DNA from 4 places in the Paenibacillus sp. RRE4 genome. Region 4 is predicted to be linked to each of the others. Evidence: predicted binding sites of a transcription regulator. Region 4 holds the regulator's gene; each other region holds the start of a gene.
What was found. The regulator LexA, encoded in region 4, represses DNA repair genes until DNA is damaged. The targets are predictions, from matches to a motif close to CGAACATATGTTCG.
Positions count from the first base shown of each region.

Region 1: the regulator LexA is predicted to act here: its motif matches at 1,684-1,697, upstream of addB (helicase-exonuclease AddAB subunit AddB).
Region 2: the regulator LexA is predicted to act here: its motif matches at 1,496-1,509, upstream of dndB (DNA sulfur modification protein DndB).
Region 3: the regulator LexA is predicted to act here: its motif matches at 1,480-1,493, upstream of recA (recombinase RecA).

Region 1 is NZ_JAUZUT010000001.1:3,448,564-3,453,474, reverse strand. Features, by position in the region: gene Q9R46_RS15570 (class I SAM-dependent rRNA methyltransferase) at 1-595, shown strand, start outside; gene Q9R46_RS15565 (hypothetical protein) at 872-1,537, shown strand; gene addB (helicase-exonuclease AddAB subunit AddB) at 1,762-4,911, shown strand, end outside.
Region 2 is NZ_JAUZUT010000001.1:95,861-100,771, forward strand. Features, by position in the region: gene dndC (DNA phosphorothioation system sulfurtransferase DndC) at 1-348, opposite strand, end outside; gene dndB (DNA sulfur modification protein DndB) at 341-1,435, opposite strand; gene Q9R46_RS00420 (helix-turn-helix domain-containing protein) at 1,625-1,972, opposite strand; gene Q9R46_RS00425 (hypothetical protein) at 2,166-2,618, shown strand; gene Q9R46_RS00430 (hypothetical protein) at 2,802-3,440, shown strand; gene Q9R46_RS00435 (hypothetical protein) at 3,498-3,968, shown strand; gene Q9R46_RS00440 (hypothetical protein) at 3,985-4,314, shown strand; gene Q9R46_RS00445 (hypothetical protein) at 4,418-4,795, shown strand; gene Q9R46_RS00450 (hypothetical protein) at 4,873-4,911, shown strand, end outside.
Region 3 is NZ_JAUZUT010000001.1:1,483,354-1,488,264, forward strand. Features, by position in the region: gene Q9R46_RS06810 (competence/damage-inducible protein A) at 64-1,320, shown strand; gene recA (recombinase RecA) at 1,563-2,627, shown strand; gene Q9R46_RS06820 (regulatory protein RecX) at 2,802-3,584, shown strand; gene rny (ribonuclease Y) at 3,896-4,911, shown strand, end outside.
Region 4 is NZ_JAUZUT010000001.1:2,625,571-2,630,481, forward strand. Features, by position in the region: gene Q9R46_RS11820 (HAD family hydrolase) at 1-541, opposite strand, end outside; gene Q9R46_RS11825 (hypothetical protein) at 569-1,081, opposite strand; gene Q9R46_RS11830 (DUF896 domain-containing protein) at 1,214-1,423, opposite strand; gene Q9R46_RS11835 (LysM peptidoglycan-binding domain-containing protein) at 1,519-1,896, opposite strand; gene lexA (transcriptional repressor LexA) at 2,189-2,815, shown strand; gene Q9R46_RS11845 (aldehyde dehydrogenase) at 2,973-4,277, opposite strand; gene Q9R46_RS11850 (hypothetical protein) at 4,558-4,911, opposite strand, start outside.

The DNA of each region.
Region 1 (4,911 bases), 820 kb from region 4:
ATGTTTCTCTCATACCGGTAGCTTTACCCTGAATGCTTGCAAATTCGGAGCGAAGAAAGTAACCTGTCTCGATATTTCCGAGCATGCGATCGAGAGTGCACGAACCAATGTGGAGCTAAATGGTTTCACGGATCGGGTTGAGTTCGTTGTAGCAGATGCTTTTCAATATCTACGTGAGCAAGTCAAAGGACTTGATGAGCGCAATGCACGAGCAAAAGCTGCGGAGCAAAAGGTAGATACCTCCAAAGCATTGTCCAGTGCTGGAAAAACGTTTGATGTCGTTATCCTTGATCCACCTGCCTTCGCCAAAACAAAATCAGCAGTCAAAGGGGCATGCCGCGGCTACAAGGACATCAACTTGCAGGGCATGAAACTGGTCAACGAGGGTGGATATTTGGTAACCGCAAGCTGTTCCTACCACATGCGTCCTGACCTCTTCCTGGAAACCATTGCGGATGCAGCTGAAGATGCAGGTAAAGTACTGCGTTTAATTGACTGGAAAGCGGCCGGTAAGGATCACCCGCAAATTTTGGACGTAGATGAAGGGCATTACCTGAAGTTCGCTATTTTTGAAGTGAGAAGCAAAAAAAATTAAGAATACTCTGTTTTTAGAATGACATCTACCCTATGAGATAGACACTTTAAAAAGTCCATCTTATAGGGTATTTTGTTTATGAGGAAAAGCTCGATCTTGGCGAACAGCTTATCTTATTGGCCGAAAAGGAACAGTGTTCAGTCCTTGTCCTGACTCATTAAAGACTAGGTTAGCAACGGCAGGATTTAATTTCGAAAAAGGAGGAGGTCTGCTCGCTATGGTTACGGGTAGGTTATTTGAAACGCGTAATTATAGACGTAGCAGGCGTACATTGACATGCGTAATTTAAAAGATGGTGTTCGAAAACAATTTTATGCTGAATTGCGGCAAATCATTGCGGCAGAAGGGTATGAGGAATATAGAGAGGCTGATTCCAGCCCCACCGACTATACTTTCAGAAAAAATGTCAAGCCGGGCATTGTTTGGAGCTTACATAGTCATCTGACTCATTCAAAACCTCCGTATGCTGTGTTTACAATCATGGCCTGCCGTTATGAAGCTGCCACTGAACGTTTACGTACATTTCTCGACAAGCATCAAATAAGGTTGATCTCCAATGTTCCAGTCGGCTTCGGCAATAGTGTTGAAAAGTATACACAGCAAAAACATTCTGTTCTTGTTTCCTCTGAAAATATACAAGAAGCTGCTCGGCAAACAGCAGACAGATTCAAAGAAGCTGAAAGCAAGTATTTGTTGCCGCGCATAGAGCAAGGTTTTGCTGTTGATGAATATTTGACCAAACGACCACACCAATGGCCTACGGGAGATCTTTTTAACTGTTGCGTAACGATTTTAAGCTACGGATTGCTAACCAATGATCAGGCATTAGTGCAAAAGGGGATTGAACGTACATTCGAGATTTTGAACAAGCCGGGATATAGCCAGAGAAACCGGGATTTTTTCGAGGCCTTGCAGAAGGCTGTAGAGCATGAATTCATTTAACGAAATGGTAAGCTTGAAAACAACTACTAGGCGTATCTGTCACAGAATTTGGTGATAACGTCAATCCACAAGAAGCTGCTGGCTGTATCGAACAGGCGGTGGCTTTTTTTTATAGCCATATTGTGTTCTTATTTGGTGGATCATGGCAAACGTATGTTCCGAAGCGGAGAAGGTATGGTATACTGGAAATTAAAATCTTGTACGTGCAGTTTGGAGGATGACACATGTCCGTACGCTTTGTTATTGGCCGGGCAGGCAGTGGTAAAAGCACACTGATTACCCGAGAAATCACATCTCTGCTTAGGCAGGAGCCTCAAGGAAAACCACTAATTCTGCTCGTTCCCGAACAAAGCTCGTTCCGGACAGAGCAGGCACTGGTATCTTCGGGAGACATCAAAGGTACGATGCGTGCCGAAGTACTTGGATTTCGTCGTCTGGCTTATCGTGTCATGCAGGAAGCTGGCGGTTCTGCTCGCGTTCCGATCGGAGCCGAGGGCAAGAAGATGCTTTTATATAAAGTCATTCAGCGTAGGAAAGAAGAACTGAGACTGTTTGCTGCTTCGGGAAGCCAGCTTGGCTTTATAGGGGAATTGACTAATTTGTATAGTGAGTTTAAACGTTATGAAGTTCATGCTTCGGCACTCGAAGAAGGGCTTGCAACATGGAGCATCGCATCGGCTTCACCTATCTTGGAAGACAAGCTTCACGATTTGAATCTAATCTACCATGATTATGAGATGGAATTGGCTGATTTATATATAGATGATGAAGATACACTGAATGAACTGACAGGTCGTTTGCCAGAAAGTACATGGTTGCAGGGGGCCGAGGTGTGGATTGACGGATTCCATGGATTCACTCCTCAGGAGATGAGTGTAATAGGACAGCTCATGTTACAAGCTTCGTCTGTAACGATTTCCCTGACGCTTGACCGTGCATACGAACAAGGGATGATGCCTGGAGAACTGGAATTATTTTATCCAACGGCAAGTGCTTACGCGCGTCTCAAAGGAATGGCTGAACATTTGGGTGTGTCTGCCGGGACAATCGTCCTTCATGATGAAGTCTTGCCGAGATTCAAGGAGCGGCCGGGACTTGCCCATCTAGAGTCCGGTTTTGATCGGCGAGTTCGCTGGAGAAGTCAGGGCGAGGATTCGGGTATACGTTTGATCGCTGCAGAGAATCGCCGGGCAGAGCTGGAGGGCGCGCTACGCGAGATGCGTCGCCTGACGCAAGAAGAAGGGGCAAGATATCGGGATATGGCGGTATTGGTTCGTGGATTGGAGACCTATGCTGATATTGCAGAGCCGTTATTCAAGGATTATGATGTTCCGGTCTTTCTGGACAGAAGACGAAGTGAGTTACACCATCCATTATCCGAATTTATCCGTTCGGCACTGGATATCGTTCGCCGCAACTGGCGTTATGAGGATGTTTTCCGCTGTGTCAAGACGGATATGTTGCTTCCGCTGGATGGTTCAATCACGCGTGAGGATATGGATCAACTGGAGAACTATGTGCTCGCTTGCGGTATCCATGGATATCGCTGGACCGATGGTAAGCCGTGGAAGTATGTACCGAGTCTGTCTTTGGAGAATCAGGGTCATGAAGGAAGTAGCCGTGGACGCGACGCAGTGTTATCGTTGATGGAAAGCTGCCGAACCTTGATTACGTCAGCACTCGGCCCGTTTGAGAAACGAATGAAAAAAGCAAAAACGGCTACTGCTCAGTGCGAGGCATTATTTAGACTGCTAGAGGATGCTGACATTGCACATAAGCTGGATCAGATGTCTGCTGAAGCCAAGGCACAGGGTGACCCGGAACGTTCTAGAGAGCATCGTCAAATGTGGGGAGCCGTATTGGATCTTCTTGACCAGATGGTTGATATGATGGGCAATGAACGTCTGGATATCACTTTGTTTGCGGGTATGATGGAGACGGGACTGACGGAACTCAAGCTGGGGCTTGTTCCCCCGGCCCTTGACCAGGTGTTGTTTGGTTCGATGGATCGTACACGTCTGCGTGACATGAAATATGTATTTATTCTTGGTGCGGTTGATGGGGAACTGCCAGCGATCCCTCAGGACAACGGAGTACTCACGGAGCAGGAAAGATTGTTGCTGACAGAGAGAGGCATGGGGCTGGGTCCTGGTGCAACGAGACTCATGCTGGATGAACGTTTTCTCATCTATACCGCTCTGACCGCTGCCAGCAAGCAGTTATGGCTGAGCTTTCCTGTCGCAGATGATGAAGGTAAATCACTACTCCCTTCCGAGATTGTGCGCCATGTACGCAAAATGTTTGGCTTGCAGGAGCAACCCTTGCTTGCCCAGCCGCCCGTCTCGAATTTGGAATCCGTGCACCTCTCTTACGCGATTCATCCGGAACAAAGCCTTTCCATGCTGATTGGACAATTGCGAAGATGGCGTAGGGGAGAAGACATTCCTGAAATATGGTGGGCAGTCTATAATTGGCATGTAAACCGGGAAGCGAGCCGTCCTGTGCTGGAGCGATTGCTGGGTTCTGTCTTTTATCGTAACCGTGCGCGGAGACTGGAAACGGCAACCAGCCGCAGGTTGTACGGGACGGAGGTAAGAACGAGTGTTTCACGGATGGAACGGTTTGTAGCCTGTCCATTCTCTCATTTCGCATCACATGGGCTGAAGCTGAAGGAGCGGCAATTATATCGCCTTCAGGCTCCGGATATCGGGCAGTTGTTCCATGCTGCACTGAGTCAACTAGCGATGCGCCTGCGTGAGGAAAATCGTAGCTGGGGCAGTCTGACACCGGATCAATGCCGCCAGGAAGCCGAGCAGACGGTGGAGCAGATCGCTCCGCAGCTCCAAGGGGAAATTTTGCTTAGCACAAAGCGTTATGGGTATATTTTCCGCAAATTAAAAGATATCGTCAGCCGGGCATCTGTTATTTTGGGTGAGCAGTCCAGACGCGGCAGTTTTGAACCAATCGGGTTGGAGCTGGATTTTGGTCCAGGGAAACCTTTGCCGCCACTACGTTTTGAACTGGAGAATGGGTGTGTACTGGAGATTGTCGGCCGGATCGACCGAGTGGATGTCGCTGAAGGAGAGAACGGTCTGTTGTTAAGAGTAATTGACTACAAATCCAGTCAGACCGATCTCAAGCTTCATGAAGTTTACTACGGACTATCGTTGCAAATGCTCACCTATCTGGAAGTGTTGCTTAGCGCTGCTGAGGAGTGGTTAGGGGAGACGGCGATGCCAGGAGGTACCCTTTATTTCCATGTGCATAACCCACTACTGCAATCGGCAAACGGTATGACATCGGAACAGGCAGGACAGGAACTTCTGAAACGCTTTAAAATGAAAGGTCTGCTACTCGCTGACCGTGATGCCGTT
Region 2 (4,911 bases), 2.5 Mb from region 4:
GATAATAGAAGCCCAAAACGTTTGTTCAACTTTTGGACGTACTTTGTGAGTTTCGATAGGCAAACCTATTGCAAGTGCTTTGTTTTGTATGCGTCCAAGAGTTCTAGTAATTTTGTCAATAATTAGAGGTGTTTCTACTTGCGTATCGGATGAAATAACGTATACCTTTTTCTTCAGAAGAGAAGGTTCCAATTCGGTCAAGGCTTGGAAAACCAGCTGTACAACCGCTGTTGAATCTTTTCCTCCACTGAATCCGACGACCCACGGCCGTTCATCAGCTAAATAGACTTCTTTAACAAGTTCTTTGGCTTCTATAAACTTTGTTCCTGTATCAAATATATTAAACATCAGCAGATATACCTTCTTTTATTTTATTTTCAATTTTCTGCTCGGCTTCTGTGAGGGGGAGACCAAGTTTGATTTTTATAAGATTAGCAGTCAATTGAATGGTCTCATTAGTCTTATTTATACGTCCAGTTTGTCCGTAAGCTCGCCCTAGCCAATCCGCTTTATTATCTCGATTCCAGTCAATTTTTGAGAACTTTTTAACATATGAATCCCATTCATCTGCATGATAACGATAAAGATAGTGACCGACTATACCAACAGCTTCTAGAAATACACCATGGGCGACAACGGAGCCAACACGAAGATCTCTTGGAGAGGTTCGCTTATTAAATACATCTTGCCATTCATTAATAGAAACACAAAGAAGAGCCCAAAAATCGGATACGAATTTCTTCTCCGGTTCCGAAATCAACTCACCTTTACGTTTTCCTAAAAGCCTACATATTGTATTAAATATGTGATTCAGTGCAAATAATTTTGGAGAATTTTTAGACAAAGAAACTTTTTCACGATCTGTATAACGTTCTAACAAAGGGATTTCATTAATTAGACTTTTGGTAATCAAGGATAGTTGATCTCGATGATCATATAAAATTCCGATCGAAGACGTAGTGTTTACCGCATGACGGTTCAGATCCGAAAACATTTGCTGGGAGCGCACCAGTCCGAGATCGTGAAAGAAAACTACAGAAATTGTCTCATCACCAAGTTCGGGTGAGATTTTGAGAGCTTCTTCAATAGCTGCTCGTCTATGTTGCCCGTCATTAATGAGAAATTGAGCATCTAAAGAAATATTTAAGTATCCTAGGTCCTTAAACTCTTCCGACTGTGGCTGAAAAATCAATTCGCCATTTACCGACGCTGTTAAGGAAGAAAAAATATAATCTCCAGGATTCTCAAGAATATAATTTGTAATATCCGGAATTCTTGATTTATTCATTAAGCGTTGTGCACGGTGATCGGCCGGAATTTCCTCCTCATCAAAAAGGAATATCCTGGGTATTAATTTCAATGGACACATTACTGTATAAAAATCTCTTCCAGCTTGAATCCCGCGAATTGCTGGAAAACTATAACTAAAATTCATAGGCATCCTCCTGTTTTACGTACGTAATAACGTAGAATGTATATTGATTTTATCGTAATACGAACGAATGTTCAATGTCTAAATTACATAATAAAGTAAATATAGTACGTAATTACGTGAATAAAAGATGAAGACATAATGAAATAACGAGGTACATTCGATCTTCTTGGATCGATGTACCTCGTTATTTTAGTTTTTATCGTAAGTATCAAAGATTTCCGTAATGACATTAAGCACCATTAGAGTGTGCTTAGGTTCGTGGGTTCTTAGAAGAGAAATAATCTTAACAATATTTTCATCATAATGTGAGAGCTCTTCACGCTCTTTAACATATGTAAACAGTTCGTATACGCCGACATCTAGGGCAGCCGCAATCTTCTCTAGATTTTTCAATGATATGTTTCGTTCTGCTCTTTCAATGAAACCAATGTAACTCGGATTAAATCCCGCATTTTCAGCTAATACCTCTTGAGAAAGACCTTTAGCCTTTCTTAGATCTCTGATCCTCGCGCCCACCAGTTCCAAAAGTTCAGACATATGAACACCTCTCTTTAATTAGAAGTGTAGAGAAAGAACTATGGTTATTTAACTAACAGAAAATAAGTTATTTGTAATAAAAACTACTATGTAGTAATATTTCAGTTATATCTTGTCCAAAATAACAAATATCATAACAGGGTGTTCAATGTATGGGTGATTTCTAAACTAATATATTGAGGAGTTGATTGATATGAATCACGTTTACTCCTACACGAATCGGCAGAATGAAGAATTTGCTATTGGCCTGAATGATAGTTTGTCTCGCTTAAAGACTGAGACAATTGAATATCAGAAACTTTCCAATCATCACATCAAACTTGCCAACATTATGCATAGTCACAATCAATTCCAAGCTTGTCTCATCCTCTGCGATTGGGCACTAGCTTGCATGGTCAAAGCATTATATATCCAAAAGTATCATGCAGTACATCCGCCGGAGGAGCTCACCATGAATGAGATTTTGCCTTTAGTGCATACGGATACTGAGCCCGGGCTGGATATTGCTTTGTTCATTGGTACGATTCAACATATATCTTCCTTAGAGAAGTTTGATCAAGGGCAGACAATAAAACCAAATTACATTAAGAAACTACTTCAACGAACAGAAGAAATACTGAAAGAGTTAGAAAACCGATCAAAGTAAGCTACATCAGAGCTAGCATAAGCTAGAGATCCAATGTACGTTTAGGATGACTAGATTTCTTTTGAGAAGGGTTCGATAAATGTACTTAAAGATAATTTTTTGGGATTATAATTAGAATATATTAGGCTGACATATATGAAATGCTTCTTCTAACATGTTTGAAGAATAACGGATTGGAGTGAGATGATGAGAGTGCAGCTTAAAGATACAGTAACATTACAAAGCAATTTATCATTGGATCAAAGCTATATCGTATATGAGATAGAATCTACGGCTTCAGGAAATAAGTACTATAGAATTGAAAATGAAGCGAAGCAGGTTGTTCCGTATGATTCGATGTTATTTGATGTAGTTTCAGATAAATTATATGGTGAATGGACGGTCTTAAACAAGTCTAATCAATCATCTGCCAGAGTTCCCGGGGAGTTCGCTTATATCCCATTTTGGGAAGAGTTTTATAATGATGATCCAAGGGCTTTACGTGCTTTTAGACAAGTTAAGGCTAGACTATATCTCGCAGAATTAGAAGCGTTCGAAACTAAAGATATTCTGGAGAGTAACAACGAAGATGAGATTTACTTTGTTTTTAATATGTTAATACGCACGAAGTGTGACATATTCACACATGAAGTAATTCAGTTCGCCAAGACAAGGCTGGTAGAGCATATCTATTCAGAAGATGATTTGTTGATAACTGCATTCGAGTATTTGAGTTTATTCAAAGAAGAATATATCCATGCATTTTTTATAGATTACTTGACCAATATTGAACTTGGAAATGATAAACTAACAAAAATTGTGAGTAGTTACTTTGCTTCATAACTGAAATGGAAAGTGGATATAGTGGAAGTGTGAATCTGCTAGAGGTTGGTGGATAGTGTGTCAAAGAGTATTTATCTAAAGAACAAAGAAGAGTTATTGCCACAGGAACTTATGGCTTATACATTGGCCAAATTAGGATCTTACGCATGGAATAGGACAGAGATGTACAAACCGAATCGGATTTATGAGCGTCCTGCTGGTTTTTATTTCAGATTTCACAATGCCGATCAGGTTTATGAACAATTAAAGCCATGTATTGAGGAGTTCAAAGGTAACTTGAAATGGATAATTCATGTAAGTCCTGTAACCAGACATCAAAATTATGTTGTTGAACCTGCTGATGTATACTATGCGAAACAAGCCGAGACATATCAGGTGAATATGGAGCTGAAGAAAGTGCTTCAAGAATCGTATAAGGACATCTGTGAACTGGCAATTCAAGATATACCTCTATTATGCAACCATATTGAGCAATGGTTCGAGCTGGAGCATAAACAACTCTATCCACCTACCATACCGAATGAGTGAGTAGGGGGAGATTCGTTTGTCACAAAGTGCAATTCGTTATAATCAGCGAACACGTTATATACAAGCTGTTCAATTAGGTGCAGTACTTCAGTGTGTTTTTATAGTTGTAGATCAAAATGCCACGAAATTTTCTGACGAAATCGGGTGGTTATTGCATGCAATAGAGGAGTGGTGGAGTGATTTTGAAGAGTTGCCACCAGGATTAAAGGAGATTGAATTAGATAAGTGGCTGACAACGGGAAGTCGTAAAGAGATGTTTAACCTATTGTTAGATGGAGCTCTTGAACAATGTGATGAATCCTTAAAAGATGGAATATTCAAATGGATGGAGATATTGAGAGATTGATCTAACAACACGGAATTTCAGTCCAGGCCCTGTAAACTTATATAGAGTCATTCTGGACGTAATGATTTTTATTGCATTTTTACTGACCAAAGGAGTTTTGGACATGGGGAAGTATGTATCTGTTAGAGGTTGGCTGGAGTGTGATGAGCATACAGTTAACGAAGTGAAAAAGATAAGGGATGACTTCACAGCGAGTTCTAATGAAGGTTTACTAGAAGAAGATAAATTGGAAATGTATCAGTCGGGCTGGACATTCCCGGAGAGGCAAATTAATTGGACAGCTTATGTATTTTATGGGGCAGATGTCAGAGAGTATCATCTTGATTTTATGAAAAAGCAGCTTTCTGAGATGGCTAACATTCAAGATGTAACAGGATATTTTCTGATAGATGATTATGATGGAGATTATCATTGGTGCTGGCAGATATATGAGAATAAGATTGTTGAGAGTGAACAGCAGAATACCGTATTCAATAAATAAATAAGTTTAAATCAAAGGCCCGCCTCAACTTCTAGTAGAGGAGTGATGGGCTGTTTTCGTTTGGAGGTAATGAAGGAATGGCAACCGCTTTTGTGTTAGTAGAAGAGAACAGTAAA
Region 3 (4,911 bases), 1.1 Mb from region 4:
GGGCAATAGGAGCTCATCCTATTGCCCTTTGATTACTCCACATGTGTACAGGAGGAAGCGAAAATGAAGGCAGAGATTATTGCAGTTGGGACAGAGTTACTGCTGGGACAGATCGTAAATACCAATGCCAGATACCTTTCCCGGGAGCTTGCTGCAATGGGGATTGACGTATATTTTCAAACGGTAGTTGGAGATAATCAGAATCGGCTAAGTGAAGCGATACGCATCGCGCAGGGCCGTGCAGACATTATTTTATTTTCCGGGGGCATCGGGCCAACGCAGGATGATTTGACTAAAGACGCGCTGGCCGCAGTGTTGAATCGGAAGTTGCACATCGACCGTATGGCTATGGATAAAATTGAAGGTTTCTTCCGCGATCGGAATGTGGAAATGACGGAAAATAACCGGCGCCAAGCCATTGTTCTCGAGGGTGGAACCCCTCTGGCGAATGAAACCGGACTTGCTGCAGGAAACGCGATTGCGGATAACGATAAATATTATGTTGTTATGCCTGGGCCACCTAAAGAATTGATTCCAATGTTCGAGCAGGAAGTCAAGCCTTGGTTGCTCCAGCACGCCCTTACAGAAGAAATGCCGATCTATTCAAGAATGTTGAAATTCGCAGGCATTGGAGAATCTGCTCTGGAGGATCGGTTGTTAGATTTGATCGACGGGCAGACAGACCCGACTATTGCTCCCTACGCGAGCGAGGGAGAAGTAACCGTACGTGTGTCCACCAAGGCTGCGAGCGAAGGAGAAGCCAAGCTGAAGCTGGATGCGATGGAAGTGCAGATCCGTGAACGTTTATCTGAACATCTCTACGCTAACGAGGATGTGCCTATAGAGTATACGATTGTTACAATGATGTCTGATATGGGGCTGACTCTGAGCGCGGCCGAAAGCTGCACAGGAGGGCTTGTGATGCAGAGCTTAACTTCGGTGCCTGGAAGTGCCTCCATGTTAAAAGGAGGCATTGTATGTTACTCTAATGAGATCAAAGAAAAGCTGTTAAATGTACCTCACAGTTACCTGGAGGGTGAAGATGCACCAGGTGCCGTTAGCCCAGAGGTGGCAAAAGTGCTCGCAGAGCAGATCCGTATGATCGGGGATGCTGACTTTGGATTGGCGATTACTGGAGTAGCCGGCCCGGGATATTCGGAACGCAAACCGCCAGGCCTCGTGTTTATCGCTTTGGCTGAGCGTGGGAAGGATACGGAGATTCATGAACTCCGGATTAACGGTAACCGGGAAACGGTTCGCATTCGCTCGGCAAAAGCCATTCTGTATCGCTTATGGCAAAAGTTAGTCGCTATTGATTGATGATTACGCAGGCAGATTGCATTTGCATAATTGAGGAAGTATAATAGATCGTAGACGGAAGAACCGTAAAATGTGGCTTCACAGCCTTGTTTACGGTTCTTTTTCTGTTTTTTCATCGATTTCCATGAGGAAGAGGCGCCTCGGCCTGAACAAAAAAAACGAATGTATGTTCGAAAAAAAGCTTGGCAAACGAGTTAAAACAAGGTATCATTAAATTATAAACAGTAAAGGGTGTGAGTTTATTGTCAGACCGTCGTGCCGCGCTTGATATGGCGCTCCGTCAAATAGAGAAGCAATTTGGTAAAGGTTCCATCATGAAATTGGGTGAGTCAACTCACATGAATGTGGAAATCATTCCCAGCGGATCTTTGGCTTTGGATATTGCATTAGGAACAGGCGGCTTGCCTAAAGGCCGTATTGTTGAAATATATGGACCTGAATCTTCAGGTAAAACAACTGTGGCATTGCATGCCATTGCTGAAGTTCAACGTGTAGGTGGACAAGCTGCGTTTATCGATGCTGAGCATGCGCTTGATCCGAATTATGCAAGCAAACTGGGCGTTAACATTGATGAATTGCTCTTATCACAACCGGATACAGGTGAGCAGGGATTGGAGATCGCCGAGGCTCTTGTACGTAGTGGTGCAGTAGATATCATTGTTATTGACTCGGTAGCAGCGCTTGTACCAAAAGCGGAGATTGAAGGAGAGATGGGAGATTCCCACGTTGGTCTGCAGGCTCGTTTGATGTCTCAGGCACTCCGTAAATTGTCCGGTGCAATCAGTAAATCCAAAACGATTGCCATCTTCATCAACCAGCTTCGTGAGAAAGTTGGTGTTATGTTTGGTAACCCCGAAACGACACCAGGTGGCCGTGCATTGAAGTTCTATTCCACGATTCGTTTGGATGTACGCCGTATTGAGAGTATCAAATCGGGCAATGACATCACAGGTAACCGTACCCGTATTAAAGTTGTTAAAAATAAAGTAGCACCTCCGTTCAAGCAAGCAGAAGTTGATATTATGTATGGTGAAGGTATTTCCAAAGAGGGAAGTATCATCGATATCGGTACAGAGCTGGATATTGTAAACAAAAGTGGTGCTTGGTATTCGTATGAAGGTGAACGTTTAGGCCAAGGCCGTGAGAACGCAAAGCAGTTTATGAAAGAACATAAAGAAATTGCTGATGTGATTGAGCAGAAAATTCGTGAAGCCAGCAACTTGACAACGGCTGTTCCTGCTCCAACGAGTGAGGAGCAAGAAAAAGAGGCGGCTGAAGAACAGGAATTGTTCGAAATTAATGAATAATTTCTTCTGTGAGGGAGGGCTTTGCTCTTCTGTCACAGTATGAACGTGTAATGAGCGACTGCTAATGCTTAGCTAGCTAAATAGGATTGGTTTTTCGCGATGCTAACAGCCTCTGTCCATTCCGGACAGAGGCTGTTAGCATCTATGCCATCTGTAACCTAAACAAAGGGGAGCGTGAAGACCGTAGTGAAATATCGCCAAAATGAGCAAAAACTTGATGCACATGATGATGACGAAGAATTACAGGAATCAGCAGAATTACATGGTATCTCCCAATTTCCAGATGATGAAGAGCTAGTCATTACTCGGGTGGAACGAACGAAGAGTCGTGAAGCACGCTACCGAATTTCATTCGGTCACTATTCACTTACGGTTCTGGAAGATGTGATGATTAAGTACAGGATGACACGAGGCAACACTTTTATGAAGAAAGATCTGGAGGAAATTATCGTTGCGGATGAACGCCAGCGAACGTATGTGCAATCGTTACGTTTTTTGGAGTTTAAGCAGCGGACACGTCATGAATTAAAGGAGAAGCTCAAGCAAAAAGAGTTCGCTGTGCCAATCATTGATGAGGTTATGGAACGGCTTGTACAAGAGAAACTCGTTGATGATGATCTGTTTGCTAAGGAATGGACAAGACAGCGTATGGAGGGGCAACGGAAGGGAAAACTGTGGATAAGGCAAGAATTGCGTCAAAAAGGCATTGCAAATGAACTCATTGCTGAGGTACTAGATGATGTGAGTGAGGATGCAGAATACGACACTGCATTAATTGCTGGTCGCAAGAAGTGGAAACAGGTTCGTGGAGATGTGCAGGAGAAGAAACGTAAAACGTTCCCGTACTTGATGCGACGTGGTTTTAGCATGGATCTGGTGCGCCGGGTCATGAACCGTTTAATGGAAGAGGATGGGACAGAAGATGCCGAAGAGGATGAAGCATTGTTATGGGACTAGACGAGAAGACTAACAATACTGCATTCTCTTGACAATTTCTTTCGTCAAATACTAAAATGGACATGAGTCTGTAAGAAATGGACAACCCTTTTTCCTTCCAAAAAAGCGGTTTCGGTTTCTTCAGATTTAGTCCATTCCTGATTATGGGTTCACTGGAAACAGTGGATAGTACATGTAGTCATGTACTTGTGAAATGAAAATCGGCGGGGGATCGCCGTGAGTATTCGTTATTCCCAAACATATGTAAGGCATGAAAACAGAAAAGTTGACCCAAGGAGTGCCTTGGAGGAACCAACGAGGAGGTGAACAGTATGAACATTGCTATCACGATCATTCTCGTTGTGGCCGCGCTCGTTATTGGGTTCGGAGTCGGATATTTTATTCGCAAATCTCTTGCAGAGGCTAAAATCTCTAGTGCGGAACAAGCTGCCGTACAAATCGTGGAGAACGCGAAAAAAGAGGCAGAGGCACTGAAGAAAGAAACGGTGCTGGAAGCGAAGGATGAGATCCATCGCATTCGCGCCGAGGCTGAAAAGGACACTCGTGAACGTCGGAACGAAATTCAACGACAAGAGAGACGATTGTTGCAAAAAGAAGAGTCGCTGGATAAAAAATTGGAATCACTCGAACGTAAAGAAGAGCAAGTGGCTAACAAAGAGAAACGTATCGATGAAACACAACAGCAAATCGAAATGATCTACAAAAACCAGGTGACGGAGCTTGAACGAATCTCCAATCTCACAATGGAAGACGCACGCAGTATCATACTGTCCAACGTAGAACAGGAAGTTCGTCATGAGACGGCTCAAATGATCAAGGACATCGAACAGCAAGCGAAGGAAGAAGCGGACAAAAAGTCCCGCGAGATCATTACACTCGCTATCCAACGCTGTGCGGCTGACCATGTAGCGGAGACAACGGTATCCGTTGTAACGCTTCCTAATGAAGAAATGAAAGGCCGGATTATCGGTCGTGAAGGACGTAACATCCGTGCGCTTGAAACCCTTACCGGGATTGACCTCATTATCGATGATACGCCAGAAGCTGTTATTCTGTCGGGCTTTGACCCGATTCGCCGTGAGATTGCCCGGACGGCACTGGAGAAACTGGTGGCGGATGGACGGATTCACCCGGCGCGTATTGAAGAGATGGTGGAGAAATCACGTAAAGAAGTGGATGAGCGCATCCGTGAATACGGTGAACAAGCTACCTTTGAAGTGGGCGTGCATGGTCTGCACCCAGATCTCATCAAAATTCTGGGCCGCCTGAAGTTCCGCACAAGCTACGGTCAGAACGTCTTGAAACATTCGATGGAAGTTGCTTATTT
Region 4 (4,911 bases):
TAATAATCTCATCAAAGAAAGGAGATAACTCCGGAACACCATCAAGCTTCTCTTGCTGTAAAGCAGGACATCCATTCGTCAAAAGTAACAATTTGTACTTTCCTTGCAAATGACGCAACGTATCCATCGTTTCTTCATATACATGAGGTCTCGATCTACGTTCTGCACCAAACTGTGAGGCCAGGCGCTCCGCAAGCTCCTCTTGATCGACACCCAGCTTTAGTAAACCGCGGCGCCAAGACTCCTTACGATATATTGGAGCCAATTGTTCAAGCTGACGAAATTCCGGTTGTTCTCCTCCCGTAAAGTTCGCCCAAAGTCCTTCAAATGGGTTAATCCCAATCATTTTGGTAAAAGGAAACGTTTCGTAAGATTCATATAGTTCACGTGCTTCGTTACGAACAGCTTCTTCAAGAGCTTCAGCATTAACACCTGTTTCTGCAGCTGCAATTTGACAAGTTTCATGAAAGGCTTCTCGAACACTGCGCTCGTCCCATAATAAAGTATCATCCAGGTCAAACATAATTGCTTTCAACGCCATTCCGATCATCCGTCCTTTACACGTTAATTACTTATCAATTGTTTCTACGGTAATCTGGTGTGCCTTTGCAAATTTCAGCAAGCGCTCCGTAATTGCTTCTGTATCGTAACGATTTAACAACTTGGTGAAAACCCATCTTTTTCCACGGCTGTTGTGTTCAATAACAACAGTGCCCGGCTCAAATCGGAACTTGATAATATCGTCAACCCCGATAGACCTCTCACGATTCCCCTTCGTTGTAATGATTCGGTTACTGCTAATTTTAATGTAAGGACGGCGCAACATAAAAATGACAGCCAAAAATACATAAAGAAGCATTGTAACCCAATCCCAGGTTGTCATCGGTGCTTTCACTAAAAAAGTACTCATGAACAGATACAAAAACGCCAAACCAATTAAAAAGATGGGGAACAAAAGGCTTCTGCCTTTATAAATATCCTCACCTGGATTTCCTGTGATTGGTTGACCGCTTTTTTTACGTTGCTGATTCAATTGCTTCGAATTTTTCCGAACCGTTCTCTCGAACGAACGCCGCGACATGTGAATCCCCCTTATGTGTCTTGTATCGGCTTACATAATTACTTTGCAAACCGATGTTCCCCCTTATAGTAAGCATCCCCAGCTAACATGAAGAAACCTAAATATCATAAAGATATGTTTAGGTTTCATAAATTAATGTTTGAGTTTGCCTTGGTGGCCTTGGCCTTTGTCGTCGTCAACAATCTCAATTGAATCGAGTTGCTGTCTGAAGTTGTTACGAATGTTACCCAAATAAATCTCTCTCAACTTGGCACGTTCAGCAAGTTCTTCCTCTGAGAGTCCAGCGGATTTCTGCTTGCGAGCTAATTCGTTAATACGTGCTACCAGACTATCTATATCCAAGCTTGTCCCCTCCAAAAATACAAAGTCATATTAACTTTGACATGAGAAAGGCGGCTTGTCAAGTTGGTACGCGATAACCCGCAGTGATCAGCATCTTATTTAACAAACTGAGGTAATATTAGAACTTGTCCTGTCTGGATTGTTGCTGATTCAAGCTGATTCACTTTTTTAATTGCTTCTATATATACACGTGTATCCATCGACGTTGGTTTATGTTCCAAAGAAATACTCCACAATGTTTCTCCTTGTGATACAGCAATCTTACCGCCAGGTAGTAGATCATTCTCGTTACCAGCAAAGACAGTTAGCACTGTACTACATCCAATAAAGATAATTAATGAAGCAATTGCCAGTTTAATCAATCCCTTAGTGAACTTAAGACGTGTCACGAACGTTCTGAATTGCCCTATATTAGACTTTACTGCTTCTGAATTTACAGGTTCGTAAATGCTCTGATACGTAGAATATCTCATTTCCCCGCCTCCAAACGTTTGTTCCTATCTCTTGAAATCAATATAACACGAACATTTGTTTTGTTCAAGACTTTTTTAGAACAATTGTTCGCCCTTTTTCCGACATTAAAACATCTTTTTTCATATTGAAAATTTTCTTAAAGAACAATTAAACTCTCTTTTCCAAAAAACTAATGAGTCTGAATCGAAAATAATATAGAAATAGTATGATTTCTTTAGAACTTATGTTTGTACGAACGGAGGTTCTATGTTATAATTTTCCCAAACGTTACTAAAATGGGGTTGATACGGTATGTCGAAGATATCCAGCAGGCAACAGGCTATCCTGGAGTTTATACGAAATGAAGTCCGTTTGAAGGGGTATCCTCCTTCCGTAAGAGAGATTGGCGAAGCCGTTGGACTGGCTTCCAGTTCCACAGTGCATGGACACTTGGATCGTTTGGAGAAGAAAGGGTTAATTAGACGTGACCCAACCAAACCAAGAGCGATTGAATTGTTAAGCCAGGAAGAGTCTGAGCATTCTCATCAGTTCGCCCACAGCGTTGCACGAATTCCGGTCGTGGGTAAAGTAACAGCTGGTGTGCCGATTACGGCAACTGAAAATATTGAAGACTATTTCCCTCTTCCTACACATTATGTAGGGGAACAGAAAGTATTTATGCTTTCCGTTGTTGGAGACAGTATGATTGAAGCGGGTATTGTTAATGGAGACTATGTAATCGTTCGTCAGCAACAAACTGCTGATAATGGGGACATTGTCGTTGCCATGACTGAGGACGATGAAGCAACAGTGAAGACTTTTTATAAGGAAAAGGATCACATTCGCCTTCAACCGGAAAATGCAACATTGGAACCATTGCGGTTGAAACACGTTAGTATTCTAGGCAAGGTCATTGGTCTTTTCCGCGATATTCATTAATGCATATTAGTTTATTAAATTGCTAATACGTTCTACCTGATAGAATACGAAAGAGGTTGCCCTGATTAACAGGACAACCTCTTTCTTTTGGTTTAATAATTGGGGCATATCATTTACTAACCAACTACTCTAATAATTGAATGCGCTGAACAAGAGATTATTTAGTGCGTTTAAGAATGCTTTTATGATGTGAAAATACTTCAAAGCTTTGTTGTCCATGGTAAGAACCCATGCCACTCTCTCCCACACCCCCAAATGGCAAATAATGCGAGGTCATGTGAGATAGAGTGTCATTAATACAGCCTCCACCAAAAGAAACCTGATTCAATACCTGCTCCTGTAAAGCTTCATTTTCAGTAAATAAATACAAAGCAAGTGGTTTAGGCCGACGAACAATTTCATTGAGCATTGGATTCAGATCACGATACGTAAATACGGGCAGAATAGGTCCAAAGATCTCTTCCTGCATTACCGGTGAATCCCAATCGATATCGCCAAGAACAGTCGGTTCAATCATAAGCTGATCCCGATTCGAACGCCCTCCCATTAAAGTTTTGCCATTCGTAAGGAAAGCGGTCAAACGATCAAAGTTACGTGTGTTAACGATATGAGGAAAATCCTTATTTTGCATCACATCATCCCCGAATTTATCGCGAACCTCGGCTTTGATTTCCTCGATGAGTTGATCATGTACCTGTTCATCTACTACTAAATAGTCCGGTGCAACACAGGTTTGACCTGCATTCAGAAATTTACCGCGCACAAGACGTTGTGCTGCCAGTTTCAGATCAGCATCCTGATGCACAATGGCTGGACTTTTACCGCCTAACTCTAACGTCACTGGAGTTAAGTGCTCTGCTGCAGCTTTCATGACAATACGACCAACCCCTGTGCTGCCTGTAAAGAAAATATAATCGAACTTCTCATTAAGCAGTGCTGTACTCGTTTCAACTTCTCCTTCCATAACAGCAATGTACTCCTCAGGGTATATGTCCTGGATAAGATCGTTAATTAAACGAGACGTCGCTGGTGTAAGCTCAGAAGGTTTGATCACAGCACAGTTCCCTGCAGCAATTGCACCGATTAGCGGCCCAAACGCCAGTTGGAACGGATAATTCCAAGGCGCGATAATCAGAGCAACTCCATAAGGCTCAGGGTAAATCGTACTAGCCGCGTCTGGCATTGCAGAGCTCGTTGGAACGTTACGAGGTGTAGCCCACTCACGCAGATGTTCCAGCGTGTAATCCAATTCACCCAATACAATGCGAATCTCCGAGCCATATCCTTCAGCCTCTGATTTATTAAGATCAGCACGAAGCGCATCCAGAATACGTTGCTGGTACTTCTCGATTCCTTCTCTCAAGTTTTGCAAAGCCTGAATCCGATACTCCACTTGTTTAGTCTGTCCTGTATTAAAAAACGTACGTTGTGTACTCACAAGTTGTTTCGCTTGTTGTTCCAAAAATATCATCTCCAATTAATTTCTAAAAATTATATTGTTCAAAATCAAATTAATTATATCTTTTATATATGAAACTATCAACATACATTTGAAACAAAATACATGTTTGAGCAAGTTAATGAGAGGCTCTGTGATGTTCTATCATACCCCTTTAGCGTGTTTATGTATAACATCTAATGTGAATTTTTCATACAATGAAATTAACAGTATATGACCTCATTGAGTAGTGAATATTGTTTAATCGAACTTTCTTCATCTCCTCCTTTGATTTGTAATTCATTTACCCACAAAAAGAAAAAAAACTCACGCCAAGTGGCATAGGTATTTGAGAATTAGTACAATGTGATATATATGATGGAATTGTGTCTAACTGTTTTAATTCATCCAGCCTTTTGACAAAAGGTTCAATACAATAGGCAAGCAGAAGCTCATAATTGTGTTTCTGGTCATCCTCTAGTGATAATTTGAAGTTTCTATACTGCACACAGCCAATCTTTCGGCGTGTTGGTAACGTTCTCCAATCTGTTGATGGATCCTTTAGTAACTCATCTGCATATAGATCAAAATTTGCCCTTTTCAAGCCCATAATATATTTGAAATTCTGAATACCAGTCCCTAATCTAATACATTGACG